DNA from 3 places in the Saccharopolyspora sp. NPDC050642 genome. Region 2 is predicted to be linked to each of the others. Evidence: riboswitches for the same ligand, from Rfam matches in the RefSeq annotation. Region 2 holds a riboswitch; each other region holds the start of a gene.
The links. A riboswitch is a leader RNA that binds a small molecule or an ion and turns the genes downstream of it on or off. The one in region 2 is predicted to bind thiamine pyrophosphate.
Positions count from the first base shown of each region.

Region 1: it holds a riboswitch for thiamine pyrophosphate, as region 2 does, so the genes downstream of both, thiO (glycine oxidase ThiO) here and AB0H93_RS13190 (cytosine permease) in region 2, are expected to answer to the same signal.
Region 3: it holds a riboswitch for thiamine pyrophosphate, as region 2 does, so the genes downstream of both, thiD (bifunctional hydroxymethylpyrimidine kinase/phosphomethylpyrimidine kinase) here and AB0H93_RS13190 (cytosine permease) in region 2, are expected to answer to the same signal.

Region 1 is NZ_JBFAIN010000002.1:11,748-15,013, forward strand. Features, by position in the region: gene AB0H93_RS03755 (thiazole synthase) at 1-209, opposite strand, end outside; gene thiS (sulfur carrier protein ThiS) at 300-500, opposite strand; partial or broken gene thiO (glycine oxidase ThiO) at 488-1,618, opposite strand; TPP riboswitch at 1,606-1,711, opposite strand; gene thiE (thiamine phosphate synthase) at 2,043-2,714, shown strand; gene AB0H93_RS03775 (S1 family peptidase) at 2,791-3,266, opposite strand, start outside.
Region 2 is NZ_JBFAIN010000006.1:264,497-267,762, forward strand. Features, by position in the region: gene AB0H93_RS13185 (helix-turn-helix transcriptional regulator) at 1-744, shown strand, start outside; gene AB0H93_RS13190 (cytosine permease) at 753-2,078, opposite strand; TPP riboswitch at 2,069-2,181, opposite strand; gene AB0H93_RS13195 (helicase HerA-like domain-containing protein) at 2,225-3,160, opposite strand.
Region 3 is NZ_JBFAIN010000021.1:19,226-22,491, reverse strand. Features, by position in the region: gene tenA (thiaminase II) at 4-714, opposite strand; gene thiD (bifunctional hydroxymethylpyrimidine kinase/phosphomethylpyrimidine kinase) at 824-1,621, opposite strand; TPP riboswitch at 1,609-1,703, opposite strand; gene AB0H93_RS27510 (hypothetical protein) at 1,997-2,368, opposite strand; gene AB0H93_RS27505 (hypothetical protein) at 2,467-3,207, shown strand.

The DNA of each region.
Region 1 (3,266 bases), on a different contig from region 2:
TTCGGCAGCGCTTCGATGCCGAGCTTGCGCAGCAGGTCGAGCACCCCGGTGCCGCCGCCGGCGTCGGCGCGGCGCATCGCCACGGTCGTCAGCTCGGTTCCGGACGCGATCAGCGCGCGCTCCAGGACCGCGAGGTTCGTCGCCCCTCCGGTCCCGGTGATCAGCCGCGAACCGAACTCGCGGCCGGCGATCACCAACGGGTCGTCCATGACTCTCCTAACAACGGGTCCACCGAATCCGGGTAGCGCGGGATCCGGTGTGCTTCTGTTGCCCCGCAAGGGGTTCGGGCCGGAGGGGCGTCAGCCGCCCTGCACTGCGGTGAGGACCTCGATCGCGGCATCGGGGCGCAGCGCGGTGCCCGGCCACAGGGCGCGCGGCACCACGGCGCCGTCCAGCGCCACGGCCACGCCCCGCTCGGGCACCCCGAACTCCCGCAGCACCGCCGCGAGCGTTGCGTCGGCGGCGACCTGCCGGGTCTCCCCGTTGATCACGACGTGCACTGGTGTCCTCCCCATCGGCTCGGATCGGCGGCCTTGATCTCGACAGCGGGTTCCTCGTCGCGCAGCAGCGCGAGCGCCGCCTCGACCGTCACCGGGGCGAGCAGGAAGCCGCCGCGGTGGTGCCCGGTGGCCGCCAGGACGCCGGGTTCCAGCCAGCCGAGCACCGGCAGGTTGTCGTCGGTGCTCGGGCGCAGCCCGGCCGCGGCCTCGACCAGCCGGTATTCGGCGATGCCCGGCATCAGCCGCTCGGCGTCGGCGATCAGGTCCCGCACCCCGCCCACGGTGACCTCGGTGTCGAACCCCACCTCGTACTGGGTGGCACCGAGCACCAGGCCGCCGTCGTCGCGCGGCACGAGGTAGGTCTGCCGCCCGCGCACCGGGCCGCGGATCGTCCGGCTCGGTGGCGGCAGCGCCGTGCTCCGCGCGCGCAGGCGGAGGATTTCGCCCTTCACCGGCCGAATCCGGTCCCGCAGCGCGGGATGCAGCGCGCCCGAATGCACGCCCGCCGAGATCACCGCGACATCGCAGTCCACAGTGGAATCTTCGAGCTCCACCGCGCCGGGCCGGACGTGCTTCGCGTTCGTCGCGACGAACTCGACGCCCGCCGCGGTCGCGGCCGCGCGCAACGCGGCCAGCGCGAGGCGGTTGTCGACCGCGAGATCGCCCGGCACTTCGAGCCCGCCGCGCACCGCCGGGCCCAGCGACGGTTCGAGCCGCCGCACCTCCCGGCCGGTCAGGCGGGTGACGGCGCGGCCGAGCCTGGCGAGGTACTCGGCCAGGTTGTCGAGCTCCGCGCGGTCCGCGCTGTCGACGCCGACGACCAGGGTTCCCTCGCAGCGCAGCCCCGAAGGCAGGCCCGAGGCCCGGGCGAGTTCGTCGGCGAACTCCGGCCAGAGCCGCAGCGACGCCGCGCCCAGTTCCAGCAGTTCCTCTTCGCCGGGCCACGCCTCGGCGAGCGGCGCCAGCATCCCGCCGGCCACGTTCGACGCCCCGGACGCCGGTTCGGCGTCGACGAGTTGCACATGATGCCCGGCAGCGGCTGCGCGCCACGCCACGGACATGCCGATCACGCCGCCGCCTACGACGACGACGCGTTTGTTCCGTTCTTCAGACACTCCACGCTCCCTGCGCCGGCATGACCCGGATCAGGTTCGACGGTCGGGGCCAACGCCCCCTCTCAGCCCGGCACCCGGGCTCCCGTGCTCACCGCCAACCACCGTACCCGCCGAGGATCGCCACGTCGTTACCTGTCTTGAACTCACTTTGCGTAGCGGTGCAGGTAGCGGAACCTCGGACGCCGCCTGGACTGTGGGAGCCCCGACACACGTATGCCCAATACGACGCGTCGGGGCTGTCCTCGCCAGACGACGCCCGAGAACCCGCGGCGGTGCGAGTTGCGAGGGTGGGCTAAGCGGCTGGCGCCGCTTCAAAGACAGGCGGTCGAGCAACTTTCACAAATTTCGGGCGCCGAGTGGGAACGCGCGCCGGTGCTCGCGTTCGCGCGGTCCGGCGGCCGCGTCGCGGGAGGCTACCCTGTGGGGCATGCCTGGATTGGACGGCTTCGGCATCCGCGCTCGCCTCGACGAGGCGCGGCTGTACCTGTGCACCGACGCGCGCGCCGAGCGCGGTGATCTCGCGGAGTTCGCGGACGCCGCCTTGGCCGGCGGGGTCGACATCATCCAGCTGCGGGACAAGAACCCGAACGGCGCCCCGCTGGAGGCCCGCCACGAGCTGGCGGCGCTGGAGGTGCTGGCCGAGGCGTGCCTGCGGCACGGCGCGCTGCTCGCGGTCAACGACCGCGCCGATGTCGCGATGGCCGCCGAGGCCGACATCCTGCACCTCGGGCAGGACGACCTGCCGGTGGAGATCGCCCGGCGCATCGTCGGCGAGCACGTCGCGATCGGCCGGTCGACGCACGACGTGGTGCAGGCGGACGCCGCCGCGACCGAGCCCGGCGTGGACTACTTCTGCACCGGCCCGGTGTGGACGACGCCGACCAAGCCGGGCCGCTCGGCGGCCGGGCTGGAGCTGGTGGAGCACGCCGCGGAGCACCGCGGCCACGGCCGGCCGTGGTTCGCGATCGGCGGCATCGGCCCGGACAACCTGGACCAGGCCCTCAAGGCCGGCGCGGAGCGGGTCGTCGTGGTCCGCGCGATCACGGAGGCCGAGGACCCGCGCGCCGCGGCCCGCGAGCTCCGCGTCCGCCTGCCGTAACTCTCGGCGGCGGAGCGATTTCGCCCCGGACGCGACGCAGCCCCCGGCCGGGTGCCGGGGGCCGGTCTGGTGGCGCTTACTGGGTGAGCAGGGTCAAGCCGTAGGCCTGCAGGATCTCGTTCACCGGCTGGAAGTAGGTCGTGCCGCCGGAGCTGCAGTTGCCCGAACCGCCGGAGGTCACGCCCTGGGCCTGGCTACCGGACAGCCAGGAGCCGCCCGAGTCGCCGGGCTCGGCGCAGACGTTGGTGCGGGTCAGGCCGGTCACCGTGCCCTGCGGGTACTGCACGGTCTGGTTCTTGGCCTGCACCGAACCGCAGTGCCAGCCAGTGGTGGAGCCGGAGCGGCAGATGGACGCGCCCACGGCGGACTCGCTGGAGCCCGCGACGCCGACGGTGCTGCCGTTGTACCGGTTCACCAGCGGGCGCGGGGTGTCGGCGGAGCCGACCCGGACCCAGCCGTAGTCGTTGCCCGGGAACGACGAGCCCTCGAACCGGCCGGTGGGCTGCGAAGTGGAGTCGCCGACGCTGCCGCAGTGCCCGGCGGTCACGAATC
Region 2 (3,266 bases):
GGGTTGCGGCGGGAAGAACTGGCGCAGCTGGCCGGGGTGAGTGTGTCCTATTACACGCGTCTAGAGCAGGGCCAGTCGGTCAACGCCTCCGACGCGATCCTGGACGCCCTCGCCGGAGCCCTGCGGCTCGACGAGCACGAGCGCGAACACCTCCACCAGCTCGCCTCGCGACGTCCCCGACCACAGCGCCGCCCGCCGCTGGAACGGCTCGACCCCTTGACCCGCGACCTGATGCGATCGTTCGAGGCCGTGCCCGCGCTGGTCCTCGGCAGGCGGACCGACGTGCTGGCCTGGAACGCGCTGGGCCACGCACTGCTGGCCGGGCACCTCGACCGAACCGCTCCGGAACGCCCGGCGGACCGGCCGAACATGGCCCGGATGCTGTTCCTCGACCCGCACACCCGCGACCTCTACGCGGACTGGCAGCGCAAGGCGCGCGCCGTGGTCGGCAACCTCCGGCAGGTCGCGGGGCGGCATCCCGAAGACGCCCTGCTGGCCTCGCTCGTCGGCGAACTGTCCATGAAGAGCCCGGAATTCGCGGCGCTGTGGAGCGATCACCGGGTCAAACCCTGCGAAGCGGACGAGTACGAGCTGCGCCATCCGCTGGTGGGCCCGCTCGCGGTCGCGCAGCAGATCCTCGTGCCGGCCCGCTCGCCGGAGCAGTCCGTGGTCGTGGTCACGACCGCGGACGGCTCCGGTGCGGAGAACGCGATCAAGCTGCTCGCGATGCGTGCGCGGGATTAGCGCGCGTCTCAGCTCTCCGCGCCGCGGCGGCGGAAGGCGCCGATGATCGCGGCCGCCAGGGCGGCCACGACGAACGACGTGAGCGCGGCGCTCATCCACGCCGGGACGGTGAAGCCGAGCGCGTCCCGCAGACCGGTCCACAGCCGGCTCCACCAGCCGAGTTCGCCCGGGTTGATCAGCTGGAACGCCGCGAAGCCCAGGAACCAGGCCAGCAGCATGCCCCAGCGGGACGGGGCCTGCGCGGACAGGTCGTAGCTGCGGCGGCGGCCGTGCAGGAAGTAGTCCACCGCCAGCACGCCGAACATCGGCACGAACACCGAGCCGATCAGCAGCAGGAAGTTCGAGAACTCGGCGATGTCCAGGGTCAGCGCGAGCAGCGTGATCAACGCCCCGATGATCACGCACAGCACCCGGCGGTCGGCGCTGGGCCGCAGGTTCTGGATGGAGACCGCGGTCGAGTAGGTGTTGGCGAAGGACTGGTCGACCTCGCGCAGCACCAGGATGCCGAAGAAGATCACCCCGAGCGGCACGGCCAGCATCGGGTCGAACACCTTGTCCGCGTCGCCGGCCACCATCGCCAGCCCGATCAGCCCCAGCAGGTAGCAGGCGATCTGGGTGACCGAGTAGCCCACCGTCGCGGCGGTGAACGCGCCGGACACCGACTTCGAGTGCCGCGAGTAGTCCGAGGCGACCGGGATCCAGGACACCGCGACCGCCAGCGCAGCGTCCGCGCCGGGCCAGAAGCCCTGCCAGGAACCGGTGTTCATGTCCGGCAGCGGCTGCCGCAGCAGCTGGACGAAGAAGTACACCATGGCGATCGCCACCGCGATGCTGACGTAGCGGCGCAGCAGGCGCAGCGCGCCGAGCGGGCGCAGCGTGAGCACGGTGGTCAGCGCACCGGCCACCAGCACGTACAACCAGTGCGGGCCGCCGCCGAACAACGCCTCCGCGCCCTGCGCGATCACCAGGAGTTCGAAGGTTCCCCAGCCGATCAGCTGCAGGATGTTCAGCACCGTCGGCAGGTACGACAGCTTGGTGCCGAACAGGCCGCGCAGCAGCATCATCGCCGGGGCGCCGGTGCGCGCTCCCGGAACCGCCGCGAGGCCGACCATGATGCTGCCGATCACGGTGCCCACCACGCACGCGGTGACGGCGGCGGCGAACGACAGCTGCGGCACACCGGCCGGCGCGAGCACGGCCAGCGCACCGCTGAAGCCGAGCAGGCTCACCCCGAGGTTGCCCCAGAACGCGCCCTGATCGAGCACGCCGAGCGTCTTCGGCGCCGGTTCGTCCAGGGTGTGCGGAACTTCGGCACGATCGACGTCAAGCGCCATCAACAGCTCCCTACGCCGGCATTATCCGGACAGGTTCTGCGGTCGGCGGCGCGGTGGTGCCACCCTCTCAGCCCGGTACGCCCGAGCTCCCGCGTGGATTGAGTCGGCGACACCCTACCCCGATCAGGTGACCGATGCCAGCCGGGTCACCGGCGGCGGTTGCCGAACAAGCCGCGGGTGATCTCCCGCCCCAGCGCGCTCGCCGCGGAGCGGAAGAACGACCGCACCGCGGGATTGCCCATCGCCTTCTCCAGGAACCCCGACGCTTCCGACTTTTCCGGCACTTCAGGCTTTTCCAGCATCTCGGGCGCGGCGGCGATCTTCTTCGCCAGGAGTTCGTATGCGGATTCCCGATCTACGGTCTGCTCGTACTTCCCATGCCGGAGCAGGTCGGCGACCGCCAGCTCCGGTTCGCCGAAGAACTCGTCCCCGCCCCGGGCCTCCAAATTGGACAGCGCCCGCAGGATCACGCCCGCGCTCGCGGCCGAGGCCCCGCCGATGCCCTTGAGCTCGGCCTTCCCCTCGTCGCTGGTCAGGTACTGGATCACCGAGCGCAGGTCCTTGATGTCCAGCAGCGCCAGCCCGCGCTCGTCTGCCCAGTGGAAGATCAGGCCCAGCGTCGACTCCTGCGTCGCGTTCAGGCCGAGCACCTTCGCCAGCAGCAGCGGCCCGAAGCCGGTCACGGTCGCGCGGATCGGCACGCCCCGGCCGTCGGTGCCCAGCGACAGGAACTGCACGGGGAACGCCGCGGGCCGCCAGTCGTCGCCGACCTCGGCGGCGCGGGCCGCCACCTTGCCCCCGCCCTCCCCGGGAGCGGACAGGCCGGAGAGGTCGCCCTTGACGTCGGCGAGCAGCACCGGCACGCCCGCGTCGGACAGTTGTTCGGCCAGCAGCTGCAGCGTCTTCGTCTTGCCCGTGCCGGTCGCGCCCGCCACCAGGCCGTGCCGGTTCATCGTCGCCAGCGGGATCCGCACGGCGGCAGCGGCATCGACCGAGCCGTCGACGACCACCGCGCCGAGCTCGACCGCCGCGCCTTCGGTCGCGTAGCCCGAAGCGATCTCCTGTGCCGCGTTGCCCGCCACCGCGCCCTCCGCTCCTCGCCGGTTCCCGCCCGCTCGACGCTATGCCGCCGGGTACCCGCCAGGGCGACGCGCCACCCGGACGAGCGATACTGGCCAGGGTCGGTAT
Region 3 (3,266 bases), on a different contig from region 2:
TCCTCAGCCGAGGAAGCGCGCGGTGGGCCATTCCTCCTTGATCCAGGCGCTGTTCCAGAACAGCCACTCGTACTCGGTGGCCCGGGTGAACGCTTCGAGCATCCGCTGCCGGGTCTCGTCGTCCGCGGCCTCGGCGACCCGATCGGTGAGGTCGCGGGCGGTCAGCACGGCCGCGGCGAACTCGTCGTCGGCGTAGGTCTGGATCCACGCCCGGTACGGGTGGCCCTCGGCGCCTCCGGTGGCCTCCAGGATCGCGGTGCCGACGTGCTGGTACACCCAGAAGCACGGCAGGATCGCCGCCAGCAGCACCGGATACGCCTCGGTCAGCGCGTTCGCGCGCAGGAACGAGGTGTAGGCCAGGCAGGACGGGGACGTGCCGATCCCGGCGATCTCGGCGTCGGACAGGCCGAACTCGGCGACGTACCCGGCGTGCAACCGGCGCTCCTCGACCAGCGCGCCCTGCGAGGCGCCGGCGAGGAACGCGGCGTCCTCGGCGTTGTCGGCGCGCGTCGCGGCGGCGGCCAGCGCCTGCGCGAAACCGACCAGGTAGCGCGCGTCCTGCACGATGTAGAACGCGAAGCGGTCGCGGTCCAGGGTGCCGTCGGTCAGCGCGGCGTTGAACGGGTGCTCGACGATCGCCTGCTGCAGATCGGCGGTGTGCGCCCAAGCCTTGGCGCAGAAACCGTCGGCGGGCGGAGCGGGCAACTTGCTCATCAGAACCTCTCGTGATCGTGTCTCGGCACCGCGGCGAACGGCGCACGCAATTTCAATGGAAATCGAAGGTCCGATTTCCATTGAAATTGCGGCAGGGCGGGTCGCCGGGTCACCACCAGTGGTGGAAGTGGTGGACCGGGCCGTGGCCGTGGCCCACGTCGAGCCGGTCGGAGGCGCGCAGGGCCTCCGTCAGGTACTCCTTGGCCTCGCGCACCGCTTCGAGCCAGTCGCCGCGCTGCGGCCGCAGCGCGGCGATCGCGGCCGACAGCGTGCAGCCGGTGCCGTGGTCGTTGGTGGTCGCGACCCGCTCGCTGGAGAGGAACTCGGCGATCCCGTCGCCGTACAGCAGGTCCACGCTGGTCCCGCCGTCGAGGTGGCCGCCCTTGAGCAGCACCTGCTTCGCCCCCAGCCCGGCCAGCCGCTCGGCCTGCGCGGGCATGTCGGCGGGGTCGGTGAGCTCCGGCTCGCCCAGCAGGTCCGCGGCCTCCGGCAGGTTCGGGGTGATCAGGTCCACCCGCGGCAGCAGTTCCTCGCGCAGCGCGCCGACCGCTTCCGGGGCGAGCAGCCGGTCCCCGCTCTTGGCGACCATCACCGGGTCCAGCACGACGTGCGGCGGCGCGTAGCGGTCGAGCACCTCGACCACCGCGCGGATCACCTCGGCGTTGGCCAGCATGCCGATCTTGACCGCGTCCACCCGCACGTCGTCGAGCAACGTGACCAGCTGCGCGGTGATGAACTCCGGCGGCACCTCGTGGACCTCGGAAACCCCGGTGGTCGTCTGCGCGACCAGCGCGGTGATCACGGACATGCCGTAGGCGCCGTGCGCCGAGAAGGTCTTCAGGTCGGCCTGCACGCCTGCTCCGCCGCTGGGGTCGGTGCCGGCGATGGTCAGCACATTGGGAACCATGACGTCCCTCCGCTAGTACGAGCTAGGTCAGGTTCAACGGGTCTGTTCTCAGCCCGGCAGCCGGGCACCCCGCGTCACTGCCACCAACCTAACAACCGGGCCCGGCCCGCGACCACGCCCGCCTTGCTGTTTCCGAACTCGTTCTGCGTGGCGGTGCAAGTAGCGGCCCCCTGCGGGAGTTACAGACGCCGCCTGGACTCCGGGATCCCCGACTTGCGAATGACCACGCGGCATCGGGGACTGGCCTCGCCCAGTAGCCCAGAAGGGCGGGCACGGTCTGAGAACCCGCGGCGGTGCGAGTTGCGAGGGTGGGCTACGCGGCTTCGCCGCTTCAAAGCGCAAAAGCCCGCGCTGCCGCAGCCTCCCGGGCAGCTCTCAGTCGATCAGGCCCACCACCACGCCGGCGGTGAGCACCTCGCCGGGCCGCACCTGGTGCCACAGCGTGCCGGTGGCCAGCGCGGAAACCCAGCCGACCGTCCGACCGCAGCGATCGCCGCCCACCCGGATCTCCGCCAACCGGTCGCCCACGCGCACCCGGCTGCCGTCCGCGACCAGCCAGCACACCAGCACGCCGCGCGCCGGATCGCGACCGGCCTGCCTGCGCCCGAGTTCGGGGAAGTGCACCTCGGTCATCCCGCTCCCCTCGATGATCGCCCCAGCATTGCCCCAGGTGCGCCGCGCGACAAGACCGTTCGGCGGCCGGACCACTCCGATCGCCGAGCCGTCCGCCTGCTCCGATCGGCCCACGCGACCCGGGCGGAATCGGCACAGCGATCGAATTCACACCGTGAAGGCACCCACCGGTAGGCAAGGGGACCCTTCATCGCGGACTAAAGTGGTTGATGATGGAAACCACGACCGATGCCCCGAGCTTCGCCCGTTCCCGCCGGCAACCCCGGCCGGAGGATCCCGCCCGGATCTGGGCCCCGCTGGCGGACCTGACCGAAGCCGCCGTGGCGGCCGCCGGCTCGGGGACGGTGGCGATCACCCGCGGATTCGACCGCAACAGCAGGCAGCGCGCGAAGGCGCTGCGCGAGCTGCTGAACCGGCGCGACGTCGACGCCGTCGAAGTGACGCCGGCTCCGGGCAGCGCCCGGCTGCTGGCCGACGTCGACGTCACCGCGGTGGTCAACCTGATCGGCGCCGGGTCGTGGCAGCCCTACCGGGTGGCCGCCGAGCTGCGCGCCCCGGTGCTCACGCCGAAGCCGGGCGACGGCCCGGCCGAGGAGGTCACGCGGGACGTGATCGCCCTGGCCGGCGACTCGGGCCACCGCGACGTCGCGATCTCGCACGTCGCCGTCCGCTCCGAGGACCCCGCCGCCAGCCGGCTCACCCTGACCTACGACGGCGAGCAGCTGACGGTGCCCGGCGGTTGGTTGACCATCGCGGTGCAGGGCAGCGAGCTGGAGGTCAAGGTCGGCGGCGTGGACTTCCCGGAGCGCACGCTGAGCACCGGCGAGATCCGGGTGGAGGCCTTCGACGCGCCGCACCGGCTGGTCCGCGACGAGCTGCCGATCGCCGACTTCGAAGAAGCGGCGGTCACCTTCACCGCCGAGGCGAACGGCCTGGTGGTCCGCCCGGTCTGAGCCCCAGCCCGCCGACTCACGTCCGCAGCTTCGAACGGAGCTGCGGACTTCTGCTTTTC